DNA from 4 places in the Streptomyces sp. NPDC088400 genome. Region 4 is predicted to be linked to each of the others. Evidence: riboswitches for the same ligand, from Rfam matches in the RefSeq annotation. Region 4 holds a riboswitch; each other region holds the start of a gene.
The links. Region 4 has a riboswitch for cyclic di-AMP ahead of ACIQD6_RS27375 (C40 family peptidase). Riboswitches for the same ligand answer to the same signal wherever they lie in the genome.
Positions count from the first base shown of each region.

Region 1 (4,521 bases), on a different contig from region 4:
GCGTCAATGTCGGCTGGGCCGAGGGCCTGCACGCCCGTCCCGCCTCCATCTTCGTCCGCGCCGCCACGGCCGCCGGCGTCCCCGTGACGATCGCGAAGGCCGACGGTAACCCCGTCAACGCCGCCTCCATGCTCGCGGTGCTCGGCCTGGGGGCGCAGGGCGGCGAGGAGATCGTGCTCGCTTCCGAGGCGGAGGGCGCCGACGCCGCTCTGGACCGGCTGGCGAAGCTGGTTTCCGAGGGCCTCGACGAGCTTCCCGAGACGGTCTGACACCCGACCGTACCGGGTAATTCCGCAGCGGAGCCGTGGTGTGCTGAATTCAGCACACCACGGCTCCGTTCTTTTGTGCCGACAGCTCGCGCGGATAACGCGTACGGATAAAGCGTACGGGCAGCAGGAAATAAGCCCCGCATATTTATGTTCTTTGTATACGGCTGGATTGTTAAGTACGGACGCTCGCGGTGTTTACGGCATGTTGCGAAGGCCTCACTCTTTCCCGGATCCGGCCTGGTTTCCGCAGCCTGTGCGTCGCCGCCGTCCGCTCCGCGTGCAGGGCCGTGAGCGCCCGCGCCCGCTCCGCGTCACCACGGGCCACCGCGTCCACGATCGCGCCGTGCTCCGCCCAGGACTCCACGGGGTGGGCGGGCTGCTCGGCCACGTACATCCATGCGATCTTGTGCCTGGTCTGGGTGAGCAGGGCGATCAGCCCCGGGCTTCCCGACGCCTGGGCGAGCGTCTCGTGGAACCAGGCGTCGAGCGAGCGCAGATCCTCGCCCTGGCCCCTGCGGGCCCGCTCCTGGCCCAGCCTGACCAGGCCGCGCAGCACCTTGAGGTGGGCCTCCGTGCGGCGCTGGGCGGCGCGTGCGGCACCCAGCGGCTCCAGCAGCAGCCGCACCTCCAGGAGATCCCCCGCCTCCTGCTCCGAGGGCTCGGCCACACACGCGCCGGCATGGCGGCGGGTGGTCACGAAGCCCTCCGACTCCAGGGTGCGCAGGGCTTCGCGCACCGGGACGCGGGAGACGCCGTAGCGCCGTGCCAGCTGCTCCTCGGTGAGGCGGCTGCCCCGCTCGAACAGACCGGAGACGATGTCGTCGCGGATCGCCGTGCATACCGAGTGCGCGGGAATGCGCATGTCCGAACCTCCGACTTAATCCGCGCGAAACTCTGCTGATTGACGCCTGTTCCGTGACTCTATTGCAATCAGCACGAATTTCCGATGGGGAGTCGGAATCCATGGATATCTTTTGGCCAGAGCGGCGGATACGGAAGGCCACCGGACCGCTCGAAAGGCTCCGGGCGGCACGGAAGGCCACGGAGGGCGCGGAAGCGCACGAAGGCCCCGGCACGGGCCGGGGCCTTCGGACGAGCGAAGTGATCGGAGTGTCAGTCCGAGCGATCGGTCGGAGCGGTCGGTCGGAGTGCTTCGTCAGACGTTCACGCCGTGCGCGCGCAGGTAGCCGACGGGGTCCATGTCGGAGCCGTAGTCCGGGCTCGTGCGGGCCTCGAAGTGAAGGTGCGGCCCGGTGACGTTGCCGGTCGCCCCCGAGAGACCTATCTGCTGCCCCGGGGTGACGCTCTGGCCGACGGAGACGCCGATCGAGGAGAGATGGCCGTACTGCGTGTACGTGCCGTCCTTCATCTTGAGCACGATGTTGTTGCCGTACGAACCGCCCCAGCCCGCCTCGACCACGGTGCCCGCGCCGACGGCAACGACCGAAGTGCCGGACGCCGCGCGGAAGTCGATGCCCGAGTGGCTGCCGGAGGACCAGAGGGAGCCGCCGCTCTGGTAGCCGGTGGTGACGTACGAGCCGGCGACCGGGAGCTGGAAGGCGTTGAGGCGCTTGCGCTCGGCCTCACGGGCCGCACGGGCCTCCTCGGCACGGATCTCCTTGGCGCGCGCCACGGCCTTGCGCTTGGCCTCCGCCTCCGCCACGGCCTGTGCCTTGGCACGGGCGGCGGCCTGGTGCTGGGCCTCCGCCTGGGTGTCGACCGTGCCCGCGAGGGACTCGTCGATGGTGATGGCCTGGGCCAGGCCGGTCTGCTGGGCCGCCTGGACGTCGGTGGTGGCGGCGAGTGCCGGGGAAGAGGCCAGGGTGCCGATGACTCCGGTCGCGGTGAGAGTCGCGGCGCCGGCGACGCTCGCGCCCTTGCGGCTCATTCTGCTCCGGGCACGATGCTTCCCGGTGGCACGGGTGAACGCCATGAAGTGGCTGGTCCTTTCCTTCCTTCTCGCCTACCGGGTTAGCTGACGGGTTCGGAGCAGGAAGGTCTCCTACGGGCCCCTCCGCGCCGGTGCGCGAAGGCGTCCGATTCACCCCAGGGACTACGTGGGTCCCCGGCTCCCCAGGCTCGCGCCTGACGGGGACTCGGCGATGACTGTCCGACGCCGCGGTGCGGCGCAACTGGCGAACAGCCGGACCGACGCTAAGCGGGTCATCTTTCGTTCGCCAAACAGACAGGAAGTTTTGTTGGCATCGCCACAGGGCAGACGGGCAACCTCTCCAACAAAACGGACATACCACGGGAACCCCGGCGACAGGTGTCGCCAGGGTTCCCTCCTGAGGCCGGATCAGCCGGTGACGACGGTCACTTCACCGATACCGAGAGCCTTGACCGGCTCCTCGATCTGGGCGGCGTCACCCACGAGCACGGTCACCAACCGGTCCACCGGGAAGGCGTTGACGGCCGCGGCGGTCGCCTCCACGGTGCCGGTCTCCACAAGGCGCGCGTACAACTGCGCCTGGAAGTCGTCCGGGAGGTGCTGCTCGACCTGGTCGGCCAGCGTGGCCGCGACGGACGCCGCCGTCTCGTACTTGAGCGGTGCCACCCCCACCAGGTTCTGCACGGCGACGTCCCGCTCGGCGTCGGTGAGGCCTTCGGCGGCGAGGGTGCGGAGCACCGTCCAGAGGTCGTCCAGCGCCGGGCCGGTGGACGCGGTGTCCACGGAGCCGCTGATGGCGAGCATCGCGGCGCCCGTCACCCCGCCCGGGGTCGAGGGAGCCGAGGAGCGCAGCACCTGGCCGAAGGCCCGTACACCGTAGGTGTAGCCCTTCTCCTCACGCAGCACCCGGTCGAGCCGGGACGTGAGGGTGCCACCCAGGCAGTACGTGCCGAGCACCTGCGCGGGCCAGACCCGGTCATGCCGGTCCGGGCCGATACGGCCGATCAGCAGCTGGGTCTGGACGGCGCCGGGCCGGTCCACGATCACCACACGGCCCGTGTCGTCGGCGGTCACCGGCGGTACGGGACGGGGAGCGGCGGTATTGCCGGTCCAGGTGCCGAGGGAGTCGGCGAGCACCGCGTCCAGGTCGACGCCGGTGAGGTCGCCGACGATGACCGCGGTGGCCGTGGCGGGACGTACGTGCGCCTCGTAGAAGGCACGTACGCCCGCGGCGTCGATGCGCTCGACCGTCTCCTCGGTGCCCTGGCGCGGTCGTGACATGCGCGCGGAGGCCGGGAACAGCTCCTTGGAGAGCTGCTTGGCGGCGCGGCGGCCGGGGTTGGCGGTCTCGTGCGGGATCTCGTCGAGCCGGTTCCGTACGAGCCGCTCGACCTCGCTGTCCGCGAAGGCGGGGGCGCGCAGCGCCTCGGCGAGCAGCCCGAGCGCCTTGGGCAGCCGGGATACGGGGACCTCCAGGGAGACCCGTACGCCCGGGTGGTCGGCGTACGCGTCGAGCGTGGCGCCGCAGCGCTCCAGCTCGGCGGCGAACTCCTCGGCGGAGCGCTTGTCGGTGCCTTCGGAGAGGGCCCGCGCCATGATGGTGGCGATGCCGTCGAGCCCTTCGGGCTCGGCTTCCAGCGGTGCGTCGAGAATGATCTCGACCGCCACCACCTGCTGTCCCGGGCGGTCGCAGCGCAACACGGTCAGGCCGTTGTCGAGCGCGCCGCGCCCGGGGGCCGGGAAGGCCCAGGGCCGGGCTTCGCCGGCGGTCGGCTGTGGGTGGAAGTCCATGGTCACGGCAGCGTCGGTCACTGGTCCGCCCCCTCGTGCTCGTCGGTCTCGGCGTCGTCGTCATCGGCGGCGGTGAGCGGTTCGTACACCAGTACCGCCCTGTTGTCCGGGCGCAACCGCTCCGCGGCGACGGCCCGCACCTCCTCCGCCGTGATGTCCAGCACGCGCGTGACGGCGGACAGCGCCAGCTGCGGGTCGCCGAACAGGACGGCGAACCTGCACAGCTCGTCGGCGCGGCCGGCGACCGTGCCGAGCCGGTCCAGCCATTCGCGCTCCAGCTGGGCCTGCGCCCGCTCCATCTCCTCGTCGGTCGGCCCCTCGGCGGCGAGGCGGGCCAGCTCCTCGTCGACCGCGGTCTCGATCTCCGGTACCTCGACACCGCCGGACGTCTTCACGTCCAGCCAGCCGAGCGACGGGGCGCCCGCCAGGCGCAGCAGCCCGAAGCCCGCGGCGACGGCGGTACGGTCGCGGCGCACCAGGCGGTTGTGGAGGCGGGAGGACTCCCCGCCGCCGAGGACGGTGAGCGCCAGGTCGGCGGCGTCGCACTCGCGGGTGCCGTCGTGGGGCAGC
Region 1 covers NZ_JBIVMZ010000007.1:378,593-383,113, forward strand. The annotation lists gene ACIQD6_RS20195 (HPr family phosphocarrier protein) at 1-269, shown strand, start outside; gene ACIQD6_RS20200 (GntR family transcriptional regulator) at 442-1,131, opposite strand; gene ACIQD6_RS20205 (M23 family metallopeptidase) at 1,426-2,202, opposite strand; cyclic di-AMP (ydaO/yuaA leader) riboswitch at 2,216-2,381, opposite strand; gene ACIQD6_RS20210 (M16 family metallopeptidase) at 2,569-3,951, opposite strand; gene ACIQD6_RS20215 (M16 family metallopeptidase) at 3,969-4,521, opposite strand, start outside.
Region 1: it holds a riboswitch for cyclic di-AMP, as region 4 does, so the genes downstream of both, ACIQD6_RS20205 (M23 family metallopeptidase) here and ACIQD6_RS27375 (C40 family peptidase) in region 4, are expected to answer to the same signal.

Region 2 (4,521 bases), on a different contig from region 4:
AGGGCGTTGGCCTCACGCAGCCGCGCCTGGTACATCCGGTACGCCTCGGCGAGCATCTTCTCGAAGCCGTCGGCCGCCTGGTCGGCGAAGGTCTCCTCGTCGATCAGCTCGTTCTTCAGATTCGAGATCTTGGCGCTGAAGGACTTGGGCGGGTAGCGCTTGGGGTCGAGGTCCAGATCGCGGCAGACCAGGGCCATCAGGCGCTTGGAGTCGGCGGCGTCGTAGATCGAGAACGACGACGTGAACCCGAGCCTCTTCGACTCGCGCCGCAGGATGCGGATGCAGGCGCTGTGGAAGGTCAGCACCCACATGGCGGCGGCGCGCGGGCCGACGAGGTCGGCGACGCGCTCCTTCATCTCGCCCGCGGCCTTGTTGGTGAAGGTGATCGCCAGTATCTGGCCGGGGTGAACGTTGCGGGTCCCCAGCAGATGCGCGATCCGGTGGGTCAGGACCCGGGTCTTGCCGGAGCCGGCTCCGGCCACGATGAGCAGGGGCGATCCGGTGTGCACGACGGCCGCGCGCTGCTCCTCGTTCAGCCCTTCGAGCAGCGCGGCCGGATCCACCACGGTGCGCGGAGCGCCGTCGCGGTGGTACGCGTCCCGCGCCGGGGGCGCGTCGAAGGCACCCTCGAAGAGGTCGTCGGGCACCTGCTCCGGGGCATGCTCGGCGTGATCCTCGGGCGGCGGTGGGTGCTCGTCGCCCGAGGGCTGGAGGTCCGCCAGGAAACTGTCGTCAAAGAGGCTGCTCATCGCTTTACGAGTCTAGGCTCCCGGACTGACAGCCCGCGCCCGCCTTCGGAAGTCTCCCGAGGCATCCGTCGCCGCCCCCGACAGGATGCCGGGCGGACGCGCGGAACGGCCCGAAAAATCACGCACCGTAATGGCGGACTTACCCACCAACACCCCCGCACATCACGCGGGCAAATGTCACAAAAACGTATCGGGCATATCGGCCATCCGCCTTCACACAAGCGCCACACTTTGGCTAGCGTGCTCCGTCAGGCAGCCCGTTCCCTCCCCGGCGATCCGCGCCAAGCGGGCGGCCCGCGCCGAATTCGACCTTCCTGTGAGGAAGTTCGGAACCGGGGACCCACTCTGCACGACCGGGGTGAATCGGGCCGTACGTTCCAGGCCCGTAGGGCAGCCTTCCGTTCCGCCCGAACCCGACAGCTAACCCGGTAGGCGGTCCACGGAAGGAGATGCCGACCTTGGCGTCGCATCGCAAGCCGCGCAACCGTAGCGGAGTACGCGCCAACTCCCCGGCCGTCGGAGTCACGACGGCCGCTCTCGCTTCGGTCACGCTGCTCTCGACACAGAACGCGCACGCCGCGCCCACCGAGCCGACACCGTCCGTCGAAGAGGTACAGAAGAAGGTCGACGATCTGTACCGCCAGGCCGGGAGCGAGACCCAGCAGTACAACAAGGCCAAAGAAGCCACCCAGGAGCAGAAGCGCACGGTCGACCGTGCGCTCGACGACGCCGCCGAGCGCATGGACAAGCTGAACGAGGCCCGCCGCAAGCTCGGCGGCTACGCGGCCACGCAGTACCGGGAAGGCGCGATCACCCCGACCGCCGCCCTGCTGTTCGCGGACAGCCCTGAGGAGTTCCTCGAACAGAAGCAGACGACGGACCGGCTGACCGACCGTCAGCAAGGGGCCGTCGCCGAGTACCAGTCACAGCAGGCCGACGCGACGAAGCAGCGGGCAGAGGCGACCAAGAGCCTGGAGTCGCTCTCCGACTCGCAGGCATCCCTGCGCACCAGCAAGGAGAGCGTCCAGAAGAAGCTCAGCGCGGCGCGGGCACTGCTGTCGAAGCTGACCGCCGAGGAAAAGGCGCGCCTGGCCGCGCTGGAACGCAAGAAGGAAGACGAGGCCCGCCGCAAGGCGGAGGCGAAGGCCAAGGAAGACGCTCGGGCCAGGGCCGAGGCCGAGCGCCTGCGCGAGAAGCAGGAACAAGAGCAAGAGCGGGCGAAGCAGCAGGACGGGGAGCAGGCCGAATCCCCGTCGACCGGAACGGACAACGAGACCGGCTCAGACTCAGGCTCAAGTACGGGCACCGGCACCGGCACGGGCACCGGGACCGGCTCGGGGGCCTCCGACAGCGCGCAGACCACCAAGGCCGCGAAGGTCCTCGCCTTCGCCCGCGCCCAGATCGGCAAGCCGTACGTCTGGGGCGCGACCGGCCCCAGCTCGTACGACTGCTCGGGCCTGACCCAGGCCGCCTGGAAAGAGGCGGGCGTGGAACTTCCGCGTACCACCTGGGACCAGGCGAAGACCGGCACGCGCGTCGCGACGGAGGACCTCCGTCCGGGCGATCTGGTCTTCTTCTACGACGACATCAGCCATGTCGGCATCTACATCGGCGACGGCATGATGATCCATGCCCCCAAGCCGGGCGCGAACGTCCGCGAGGAGTCGATCTACTACATGCCGATCTACGGCAGCGTCCGCCCCGCCTGACACCGGCGGACCGCTGAACTCACGCCCGTGGCCCGGGGAGCGCCGTCGAGCGTCCTGCGGGCCACGGCCCCGCTCAGGTCCAGAGCGTGGCGATGAAGATGTTGGCCACCGTCAGACCGCCCACCACGCCGAACAGCGGCTTCGAGGCGGCCTCGTCGTCCCGCTTCACGTACACCACACCCAGGATCACGACCAGGATCGCCAGCTTGATGCCGATCTTGATGTTGTTCAGGGTGTGACCGTCGGCCTGGTTGAGGCCCACCAGCACCATGCCGGTGATCAGCATCGTCAGCGCTCCGTGCAGCATCGGTGCGTTGAACCGTGCCGTGCCCGCGCTCATCGCCTTCATCTGCGTCAGAAAGCCGCCGAGCAGCGAGGCGATGCCGATGATGTGCAGGGCGACGAAGACATTGATGAGTACGTCCATGACTCGGAGCCTAACCAGGGCCTTACCACTGCTCTTCGGTGAGGTGAGGCTTTGTTGCCGTATCGGTCGGGTCCGACCGGAGATCGCCGCTCCGTCGCGATCGAGCCGGTCATAAAGCGCAACAGATCATCCATCTCACGCCAATACCGCCATGTCGACAACGGCTTGTGACCTTGCCCCTTACGGTCCTCTCCGGGTGGGCGGCTCTCGCCGTCGGCCCCGTACGGACATAAGGAAGAGGACCACCCCCGTGGCAGCGCACCGAAAACCCAGACAGCGCCCGCTCGCCGGCTCGGCCGGCCGTACCGCCGCCACTCTCGCGCTCGCCGGAGCCGCGACCGTCACCGCCTTCGACGGGCCCGCACACGCCGAACCCCGGCTCACCCCGGCCCAGGTCAAGGCCAAGGTCGACGGGCTGTACGAGCAGGCCGAGGCCGCCACCGAGCAGTACAACGGGGCGAAGGAGAAGGCGGACGCCGCACACGCCTCGCTGGCGGAGCTGCGCGACGAGGCAGCGCGTCGTACGGAACGGCTCAACACGGCCCGCGACGCGCTCGGTTCGATCGCCGCCGCGCAGTACCGGGCCGGTGGCCTCGACCCCGCCGTACAGCTCGCCCTCAGTTCCAAGCCCGAGGAGTACCTGGAAGCGGCCGGCTTCGCCGAACAGGCCGGTGCCCGCCAGGCGAGCACGATCGCCGGGGTCCGCAAGGGACTCGCGCAGATCGCCGAGTTGCGCACCCGGGCCGACGGCCGGCTCGTGGCACTCAAGGCCCACCAGGCCGAACTGGCCAGGCACAAGTCCACCATCCGGGCAAAGCTCGACACCGCCGAGAGGCTCCTCGACAGCCTCACCGCCCCGCAGCGCACCCAGTACGCACGGCAAGGACAGCAGGGAGGCGGTTCCGCGCCCGGTGGTGCGGTGGGGGCGCCGAACTCCCGTGCCGCCGCGGCCGTCGCCTTCGCCTACGGGGCCATCGGCAAGCCGTACGTGTGGGGCTCGACCGGCCCCGGCTCCTTCGACTGCTCGGGCCTGGCCCAGGCCGCCTGGCGCTCCGCCGGAGTGGCCCTCCCCCGCACCACGTACACCCAGATCAACGCCGGCCGGCGCGTCACACGCGACCAGCTCGCCCCGGGTGACCTGGTGTTCTTCTTCCCGGGCATCAGCCATGTCGGGGTCTATGTCGGCAACGGGCAGATGATCCACGCCCCACGGCCCGGTTCGGCGGTCCGTATGGCGCCGATCGACCAGATGCCCTTCGCGGGAGCCGCCCGCCCCGCCTGACGGGCCCGAGTCCGGCCTCGCACCTGATTCCGCGTTCCGCTCCCGCATCAGCCCCGGCGCCGGGTGCGGGGGCGCCGAAACAACCGGACTGGCCCACTCCAGGATGCCGCTCCCCCGTACCGAGGTGACGATGAGCAGCAGCACGCCGTCGGCCCGCGAAGGGGTGAGTCCTGATGAGACGAGCCAGCGCCGTCAGAGCCACTGTTCTCGCCGCCGGAGCACTCTTCGTCCTGGCACCCGTCGGCCTCACGCCCAAGGGCTGCGGCGACCTCTCCGGCGGCCGGCTCTGCGTCGAAGGGCCGATCGGCGGCCCGGGCAGGTTCACCACCCGTTACGTCCAGCACACGGGCGGGC
Region 2 covers NZ_JBIVMZ010000001.1:237,431-241,951, reverse strand. The annotation lists gene ACIQD6_RS01185 (ATP-dependent DNA helicase) at 1-749, opposite strand, end outside; cyclic di-AMP (ydaO/yuaA leader) riboswitch at 1,037-1,200, shown strand; gene ACIQD6_RS01180 (NlpC/P60 family protein) at 1,199-2,458, shown strand; gene ACIQD6_RS01175 (hypothetical protein) at 2,532-2,885, opposite strand; gene ACIQD6_RS01170 (NlpC/P60 family protein) at 3,136-4,167, shown strand; gene ACIQD6_RS01165 (hypothetical protein) at 4,341-4,521, shown strand, end outside.
Region 2: it holds a riboswitch for cyclic di-AMP, as region 4 does, so the genes downstream of both, ACIQD6_RS01180 (NlpC/P60 family protein) here and ACIQD6_RS27375 (C40 family peptidase) in region 4, are expected to answer to the same signal.

Region 3 (4,521 bases), on a different contig from region 4:
TGGTCTACGTCGAGATCCTCCTTCGGGGCCGCCTCGATCAGGAGGGCCGCCTCGATCAGGCCGGGTTACGCGTGGGGCGTCGTCGCCTGTACGGCTCCGTTACGTGTGCGGCGCTGTTCGGCCGGAGCCCCGGGCGTGCGACCGGGCGGTCGGCCGTCCTGACGAGACCCGCGGAGACCCTGCCGACGCGAGATCACGGAGAGACACAGAGAGACGGAGACAGACATGTCCGTGCCAGCAGCCCGCGTGGAGCGAGTCGGTGTGTTCTGCGGCGCCCGCCCCGGTGCCAGCCCCCAGCATCTGCGACTCGCCACCGAGTTCGGCGGGGCGCTGGCGCGCCGCGGAACGGGACTGGTCTACGGCGCCGGAGGGGTCGGCATCATGGGCGCCGTCGCGGACGCGGCGCTGGACGCCGGGGCCCCGGTCACCGGAGTGATCCCACGACATCTGTACGAACGTGAACAGCCCGACGAGTCGCGGACCGAAGTGATCGTCGTGGAGACGATGCACGAACGCAAGGCGCTGATGTACCGCCTGGCGGCCGGGTTCGCCGTACTCCCCGGCGGCTTCGGCACACTCGACGAACTGCTGGAGGTGGCGACCTGGAACCAGCTGGGCATCCACCACAAGCCGCTCGTCCTGGTCAACCGGGAAGGGTTCTTCGACCCGTTGCTGACGCTCCTGGACAACATGGTCTCCGACGCCTTCATCAGCCCGGAGGAGCGCGTCGTGATCCAGGTCGCCTCCGGGGTCGAGGAGGCCCTGGACCGACTCGTCGAACCGTCACTCCGGCCGGTCGCGCCGACGGCCCCCGCTTCCCCGACGGCCCCCGCCTTCCCTCCGGCCCCGGCCTTCTCGCCGGCCCCGACCGGACCCGCGTGACGCGCGTCACGCGAGCCGACGGTGCATCGGCCTGTTTTGCCTGTGGAGGCGTCGCCCGGAGACACTGGAGGTTCCCGCCAGCCTCGCGAGCCCCCGAAAGCAGCCTGACCGCACATGCACGACCACCTCCCTGTCACCCCGTCGGCCACAAGCGAGACGGGGCCGGACACGGGAACACCTGACGAACCGCTCTCCGGCGGGCTCAAGCAGCGGCATCTGACCATGCTCGGGCTCGGCGGCGTCATCGGGGCCGGGCTCTTCGTCGGCTCAGGGGCCGGGATCGCGGTCGCCGGGCCCGGGATCGTCGTCTCCTACCTGATCGCGGGCGCGCTCGCGATGTGCGTGATGCGGATGCTGGGCGAGATGTCGGCCGCGATGCCGGCGTCGGGGTCCTTCTCCGTACACGCCGAGCGGGCCCTCGGCCGGTGGGCCGGGTTCAGCGTGGGCTGGCTGTACTGGTTCCTGCTGGTCGTCGTACTGGCCGTGGAGGCGACGGGCGCGGCGCAGATCGCGCACGGCTGGCTGCCGTCCGTACCCCAGTGGGCGTGGGTACTGCTCTTCATGCTGCTCTTCACCGGCACGAACCTCGCCGCCGTGAAGAATTTCGGCGAGTTCGAGTTCTGGTTCGCCGCCCTGAAGGTCTTCGCGATCGTCGCGTTCCTGGTCCTCGGGCTGCTCGCGATCTTCGGCATCCTGCCCGACACCGACCCCGTCGGCCTCACGAACCTCACCGGGCAGGGCGGCTTCCTGCCGGGTGGCTGGCAGGGCGTCGTCTCCGGTGTCCTCGCCGTCGTCTTCGCCTTCGGCGGCCTGGAGGTCGTCACGATCGCGGCGGCCGAGTCCGACGACCCGGTGCGCTCGGTGGCCAGGGCGGTGCGCAGCTCGGTGTTCCGGATCCTGTTCTTCTACGTCGGCTCGATGCTGGTCATCGTGACCGCGTTGCCGTGGACGGCGCAGAAGGCGGGGCTGAGTCCGTACGTCACCGTCCTCGACGCGATCGGCGTCCCGTCCGCCGGGCAGATCATGAACATCGTCGTGTTCGTGGCTCTGCTCTCGGCGCTCAACGCCAACCTCTACGGGGCGTCCCGGATGGTCTTCTCGCTCGCCGAACGGGGTGAGGCGCCGGGCTCGCTGCGAAAGGTGAGCGAGGGGGGCGTGCCGCGCCGGGCGGTCCTGGCCTCCGTGGCGTTCGGCTTCGTCTCCGTGCTGCTCAATCTGAAGTGGCCCGACTCGGTCTTCCTCTACATGCTCAACTCGGTCGGCGCGGTGCTCCTCTTCGTATGGGCGCTGATCGCCGCGTCGCAGCTGCGCCTGCGGCGGCGTATCGAGGAGGAGGCACCGGAACGCCTGATCCTGAAGATGTGGCTCTTCCCGGGCCTGACCATCGCGGCGCTGGTCGCGATGGCGGTCTTGTTCGGGCTGATGCTGACCGACGACACGGCGCGTCCGCAGCTGCTGTGGTCCCTGGGTGCGGCGGCACTCGTCCTGGCGGTGGCGGGCCTGCGGGAGCTGCGCGCACGCCGCGTGTGAACCGGACGCCGGAATTCCGTGCGGCCCGGCCGCTCCACCGCCGTGTCGCCCGCCACCGATACGCGGGCCCCTGTCCGGCGCGAATCATCGCTCCGGCAGGGGCCCGCGTATCGGCGTCCTGACGAATCCCGGCAGGGACTGTCAGTAGGGGCCGTTCACATTGTCGATCGAGCCGTACTTGTCGGCGGCGTAGTTGCACGCGGCCGTGATGTTGGCGACCGGGTCGTAGCTGTCGGTCGACGTACCGGGCACGTGGTAGGCCTGGAACGTCGGGTCGATGACCTGGAGGAGCCCCTTGGACGGGGTGCCGGCCACGGCGTTGGAGTCCCAGTTGTTGATGGCCGCCGGGTCGCCCGCGGACTCGCGGATGATGTTGCGGTGGATGCCGTCGTAGGTGCCCGGAATGCCGTGGGCGGCCATGACGTCCAGCGACTCCTTGATCCAACCGTCCAGGTTGTCGGAGTACGTCTTCTCCGCCGCCGCCTGGACGACCGTGGCGCCCGCACCGGACTTCGCGTTTTCGGCACTCGCCTGTGTGGCAGCGCCGGCCGTGGCCTTCTCGGCCTTGGCCTTCTCGCCGATCGACAGCTTGGTGCCGGGGTGAAGCAGCGACGGGTCGTCGCCGACGGCCTTCTCGTTGTCCTGGTACAGCTTCTTCCAGCCGCCGCTCAGGGAATGCGCGTGCGCGATCTTGGAAAGAGAATCACCCGCGACCACGGAGTAGCTGGCCGGCTTGGCCTTGACGGCGGCGGGCGCGGTAGCCGCTTCGGCGGCGACATGACCCGCCGACGGGGCCGCACTGGCGGTGGTCGCGGCCACCAGCGGAAGGGCGAGTACGGCGCCACCCGCGCCCACGGCGACGAGGCCTCGGGCGAGCGGGCTGATTCTGGGACGACGGTGCTTGGCCTTTGCGGGCATGACGAATTCCTCTCCGTCGCCTGCGAGGTGAGCTGTCGGGTTCGGGCGGGAGATGCCCGGCCGCGTGGGAATGCGACTTCACCCCTAGCCGGTCCGGTATCGGATCAGCGACTTACCTGGGTTCCCCGCTCCTGCCGTAGGTGAGTGGGTGTGGTTTCCGGACAGCGGCAGGATTCGGCGTTCTATCCGGAGTGACGTGAAACTAGACGAGAACGTCCGGGCGAAACAAGTCCTGAATTCACAACGCCCCTCCATAAGGGAATCCGAACCGGCAAATCCCGGTCTCCCCATTCCACGCCAGGAAACTCAACTCTCCTTCCCTGTGAGCGAAGTGGACGGGCGAGCAAGAACCTCACCGCGGCGCAGGGCGTGACGGGAATCACGAGGCAAGGGGGGGATGCGCGTCACAACACCGAACAGAGGGCAGTAAGTTACGCGAATATTCCAAATAAGACTTAAAGCAAGAACGCCAGCAAAACGCCCATATGGGCGGCTGATGCTGTACGGGCCTCGTACTCCGCGACGACGACGCGACCGACGCCCCGGGACGCGCCCACCCCGACACCGCCCCATCCCGACATCGCCCGGCCGGGCAGCAACACCGACACTCCAGAGTTCGTTCCCACACAGCGAGTCACCCTCGTCCGGCCACTCCTTGCCCGGGTGCGCCGTCGGCGGCATCAAATGGGCAGCGACGGTCGCATTTCTGACTGCCTGTCGTCACATCACTCAGGAATATGATCTCCCGCTCAAGGCAACCGGGTTCATCCGGCAATGCAGGGCGATCGGGAGTCAGAAACCTTTCCGGCGCTTCCTTTTACCCGAGAACCGGCGAATTCCAGATTCTGGAGTCTGCGGAATACGCGGCACAGGGCTCGGGGATGTGGAGCGTCACCGGAGAATTGCCGACCGACACGGCTCTCGCCCCGCCCACTCGCGGGCGTCAGCCTGCCAGGCAGTCGCGCACAGCCGCGACGAGGCGGTCCGCACGGGCGTCGCCGTGGCCGATCATGCGGTTGGCGGTGTACGCGAAGCCCACGCCGAACTCGTCGTCGCCGAAGGCGAATTGGCCGCCGGCTCCGTCGTTGCCGAAACTGCGCTCCCCCAGCATCGGCCGGAAGGCCGGCGAGTCGAGCAGGAAGCCCGAGCCCCAGCGTGCCCCGGCGTCGAAGCCCAGCCACCCCTTGCCGG
Region 3 covers NZ_JBIVMZ010000007.1:284,015-288,535, forward strand. The annotation lists gene ACIQD6_RS19855 (TIGR00730 family Rossman fold protein) at 226-882, shown strand; gene ACIQD6_RS19860 (amino acid permease) at 997-2,412, shown strand; gene ACIQD6_RS19865 (transglycosylase SLT domain-containing protein) at 2,554-3,330, opposite strand; cyclic di-AMP (ydaO/yuaA leader) riboswitch at 3,335-3,520, opposite strand; gene ACIQD6_RS19870 (serine hydrolase domain-containing protein) at 4,274-4,521, opposite strand, start outside.
Region 3: it holds a riboswitch for cyclic di-AMP, as region 4 does, so the genes downstream of both, ACIQD6_RS19865 (transglycosylase SLT domain-containing protein) here and ACIQD6_RS27375 (C40 family peptidase) in region 4, are expected to answer to the same signal.

Region 4 (4,521 bases):
CGCCGTCGTCCCGCACGCGGATCCCGAGGCCGTGCACAAGACACTCGGCACCCACCCCGGTCGGCGGGCGCTCGTGGTGAGCGACGCGGTGTTCTCGGTGGACGGCGACGCGGCGCCCCTGCGGGAACTGGACGAGGCCTGCCGTACGCACGGCGCGGCCCTGCTCGTCGACGACGCGCACGGTCTGGGCGTCCTGGGCGACGGCGGCCGGGGCACGCCGAACGCGGCGGGCATCGCGGGCGCGGACGGTGTGGTGGCGACCCTCACGCTCTCCAAGTCCCTGGGCAGCCAGGGCGGTGCGATCCTCGGTCCGGCCCGGGTCGTCGAGCATCTGGTCAACGCCGCGCGCACGTTCATCTTCGACACGGGCCTGGCGCCGGCGGCCGTCGGCGGCGCGCTGGAGAGCCTGCGGCTGCTGCGCCGGGAGCCCGCGCGGGCCGGGCGCGCCCGCGAGGTGGCCCGTACGCTGCACCGGCTGCTCACGGAGGCGGGGCTGACTGCCGTACGACCGGACGCCGCCGTGGTCTCCGTACAGGCGCCGTCCCCGGAGGCGGCCGTGCGCTGGGCGGCCGACTGTCGCGCGGCGGGCCTGGGGGTGGGCTGTTTCCGGCCGCCGTCGGTGCCGGACGGCATCTCACGGATCAGGCTCACCGCGCGTGCCGACCTGACGGACGAACAGATCGGCACGGCGGTACGGACGATCGTGGCAACGGCGTCGGAGGGGGCTGCCGCGTCCGTCGGCTGAGATCCGGTACTCGACTGTCCCGGGCCCACCACCTGAGAGTCCCGGGCTCTGGTCCCGGTGTGTACGTGAACGTGCTCAGGACGCGGCAGCCTCCCCGCACAACGCGTGGACGAACGCCGTCCACGCGCCCGGGGTGAAGGACAGATGCGGCAGGTTCACATCCTTCGAGTCACGTACGGCCAGTCCGTCCGCGCGGGTGCGGGCGGACTCCACGCAGTTGTTCGCCCCGGTGCTGTAGCTGCTGCGCCGCCAGGCCGGGGCGGGGACCGGGGCGGTGGGAAGAGAGGTGGGGGGAGTGGGGGATGGGGGGAGAGTGGAGTCCGAAGTCTGGACTGGGGGCTGTGCGAGGCAAGCGGACATGATGCTCCCTACGCGCCGTCACCGATCCCGGCGATGAGATCCAATGAATCCTTGGGTGAGAGGGCGTGCGCCTGCATGATGCGGAACGCGGCGCAGTACGCCTCAAGGTCTTCTTTCCGCTCAAGATAGAGGCTATTCGTGAGGTGGTCGAGAACGACCAAATCCAGATCAGTAATGTGCGGAAAAGAGAAGATAACGAAAGGTCCAGTGAGCCCGATATAGCCACCGGCGCTGAACGGGAGTACCTGGAGGCGCACATGAGGCAGACCGGCCAGCAGCGATAAGGTCCGTAATTGATCTCGCATCACTTCCGGCCCGCCCACCTCTCTCCGCAGCACGGCCTCGTCGAGCACGGCGTGCAGCTCCAACGGCTGCGCGGCGCGCAGCACTTCCTGGCGGGCGAGGCGCACATCGACCAGGGAGTCGACCGTCGCGGCGGGCAGTCCCTCCAGCGCGGCCCGCGTCACGGCGCGGGCGTACGAGGGCGTCTGGAGCAGCCCAGGGACCACCGAGGTCTCCAGTGTCCGCGCCGTACGGGCCTGGGACTCCAGGCTGATGAAGTCCCGGTACTGGGGCGGGATCACGCCGCCGTACGCCATCCACCACCCGGGCCCGCCGCTCGATGCGCCCGCCAACGCGCCCAGCAAAGCGCGCAGTTGGGGATCGGAGATGCCCAGAGCATCCAGGAGCGCGGCCAGATCGTCGTCCTTCACCCCGCTGACGCCCGTCTCGATCCGGCTGACTTTCGACTGATGCCAGCCGAGCAGCCGCGCCGTGTCCCCGCTCGTGAGGCCCGCGCTCTGTCGCAGCTTGCGCAATTCGTCCCCGAGCCTGCGCCGACGCACCTCTGGAATATGCCGCATGAATTAACCCTTCTCCGCGCTCTCCCGGCCGACGCCATCCGGCGCCGCGCGGAGAAGGTATCTTTCCGGGGCCCAAATACGGTCTCGCGTAGTACGGTTCACCGCTTTGAGCGACAGATATATGCATATCGCGGTGGATCAGCCCGGAGAACGGCACCATGAGTGGCACGCTGGCGCGGAGCACGGTCCGAGGCCGTCCGCGCAGGCATCCGCTCTGTGCCGGGTCCGGTCCGGCGGGAAAGGGACGGCATCGCCATGGCAGACCATCAGGAAGCATCCATCACACTGCCGAGCGATCCCGCGTCGGTGCCGGCGGCCCGAAGATACGTCGCGGACCTGCTGACGGCATGGGGTCTGCCCGGTGAGGCCGAGACCGCCGACACGGTCCGGCTGATCGTCTCGGAACTGGCCACCAACGCGGTGCAGCACACCCTCGGCCAGTCGCCCACCTTCACGGTCGACGTCTGGCTGGAGGAGCGTGACGGGGAGTTGCGGCTGGGGGTCACCGACAGCCACCCGCGCTGGCCGCAGCGGCTGCCGGCGGCCGTACAGCAGGACAACGGCCGCGGCATGGTGATCATCCGCTCGCTGGCGGCCGAGTGCGGCGGCCGGGTCTCCGTCACCCCGACGCCGGAGGGCGGCAAGACCGTCTGGATCGCGTTGCCCTGGACGGCGGCCCCCGTCCAGAGCTGACACACGGTCCGGACAGGGGGCGGGCGCGATCGGACGCTGCCGGAGCGCTCCCGGTCCAGGTCCGTGGACCGGGGCCGCCCCTGTTCACCGCGCCGTACATCCGGTGCGCCGGCTCACCTCACCGGCTCACTTCACCCGCCCGTACCAGACACTCCTGGACCAGATCCTCTCCAGCCGCACCTTGGACCCGGATTTCGGCGAGTGCCAGATCTTGCCCCTGCCCGCGTAGATCCCCACGTGGTAGATGCTGTTCCCGTAGTGGAAGAACACCAGGTCCCCCTTGCGCCGATGGGAGCGCGAGATGTGGCGGGTCTTGTTGTACTGCTGCTGCGCCGTGCGCGGGAGTTTCTTGCCCACCCGCTTGAACGAGTAGAGCGTCAGCCCTGAACAGTCGAAGCGGGACGGCCCGGTGGCGCCCCACCGGTACGGGGAGCCCTGCTTCGAGGCGGCGACCTTCATGGCTTTGACCGCGTGCGTGGCGGCATAGGCGTCGGGTGTCGCGCCGGGCGCGAGCATCGTGCCGCCGACAGCGGCGAGTGTGAGGACCGATACGGCTCCGGTCCGGGACAGCAAAGACGGGACATGTGCCTGCGCAGTCATGCGCAACCCTTCGTCAGCCGCCTGTGAAAGATGACCTGTCGGGTTCGGACTGGCGAAGATGCCCGGCCGCGTGAGCGGCTTCACCCCGAGGGACGGCCCGGACCGCGGGTCATCCCGTACTGATTGGGTCCTCCACTCCTGCCGATCCACTCCTGTCGACCAGTCATCCGGAACGGCGGCAGGACTCGGCGTCCGCCCGGACCGCCCCGCCGCGGTGGCGGGGGCTTGTCGTGCAGGGATCTTGACCTGGCCGTGGCGGATATCCGGGCCGAAACGACGATATGTGAAGTTCATCACGTCTGATCCGTATGGGTGGCGACTCGGTGTGTCGGGCCCGGACGCGGAGCCTTGATGAGGGCCGTAGCTGCGGGGGAATGGGGGGCGCGTTACGGATCTCGCCGCATTGCGCAACTCACTTCCTCGGACTCGTCCATGCAGTTCATACGCTGAACGAGCGAGCCGTTCCCGTATGGGCGCGTCCATACGGGAGGGCCGGACGGTCGTCGGGCGGTCGTCGGGTGGCCGTCCGGGGTGCCAGGGGTGTGCTCAGGCCGGGCGTTCGGGAGGCAGCGTGACCCGTCCCGCCCGTCGCTCACCGTCGAGCACCCGCAGCGCGCGGGCCAGGGTCGCGGCGTGCAGCTCGGTCTCGCCGCGGGTGTGCATGGCCGTCAGGGCGTCCCGCAGGGCGGCGGCTCGGGCGGGGAGTGCCTGTGCGGCGCGGAGGGCGCCGTAGGTGTCCGAGCCCCGGGCCGGGTTGATCCGCCCGAGCAGATCGACGAGCTGGAGGTAGCTGTCGACCATGTCGCCCTCGGCGCGGGTCAGGGCGGGCAGCGGCGGCAGTTCAGGAGGCAGCACCGGTGGTCACCGTCCGCCGGAGGAGCCGGAGGAGCCGGAGGAGCCGGAGGGGGCTGTGGGGTCTGCGGGGTCGGAGGGGTCTGTGGGGCCCGTGGATCCGGGGAGGTCGAGAGAGGTCCTGCGGTTCTCGATCACGTGGTCGATCAGGCCGTAGGCCTTGGCGTCGGCAGCCGTGAAGATCTTGTCGCGTTCGATGTCCTCGGCGATCCGTTCCGCGCTCTGGCCGGTGTGACGTACGAGCAGGGACTCCAGCAGCGCGCGCAGCCGCAGCATCTCGTCCGCGTGGATCGCCAGGTCGGACGGCTGCCCTTGGACGGGGTCCTCGATGACGGGCTGCCGGACGAGGATCCGGGCGCCGGGCAGGGCCATCCGTTTGCCGGGGGCGCCGGCGGCCAGCAGCACGGC
Region 4 covers NZ_JBIVMZ010000012.1:90,476-94,996, reverse strand. The annotation lists gene ACIQD6_RS27395 (8-amino-7-oxononanoate synthase) at 1-745, shown strand, start outside; gene ACIQD6_RS27390 (DUF397 domain-containing protein) at 821-1,105, opposite strand; gene ACIQD6_RS27385 (helix-turn-helix domain-containing protein) at 1,114-1,968, opposite strand; gene ACIQD6_RS27380 (ATP-binding protein) at 2,224-2,661, shown strand; gene ACIQD6_RS27375 (C40 family peptidase) at 2,788-3,261, opposite strand; cyclic di-AMP (ydaO/yuaA leader) riboswitch at 3,275-3,386, opposite strand; gene ACIQD6_RS27370 (hypothetical protein) at 3,808-4,116, opposite strand; gene ACIQD6_RS27365 (ATP-dependent Clp protease proteolytic subunit) at 4,123-4,521, opposite strand, start outside.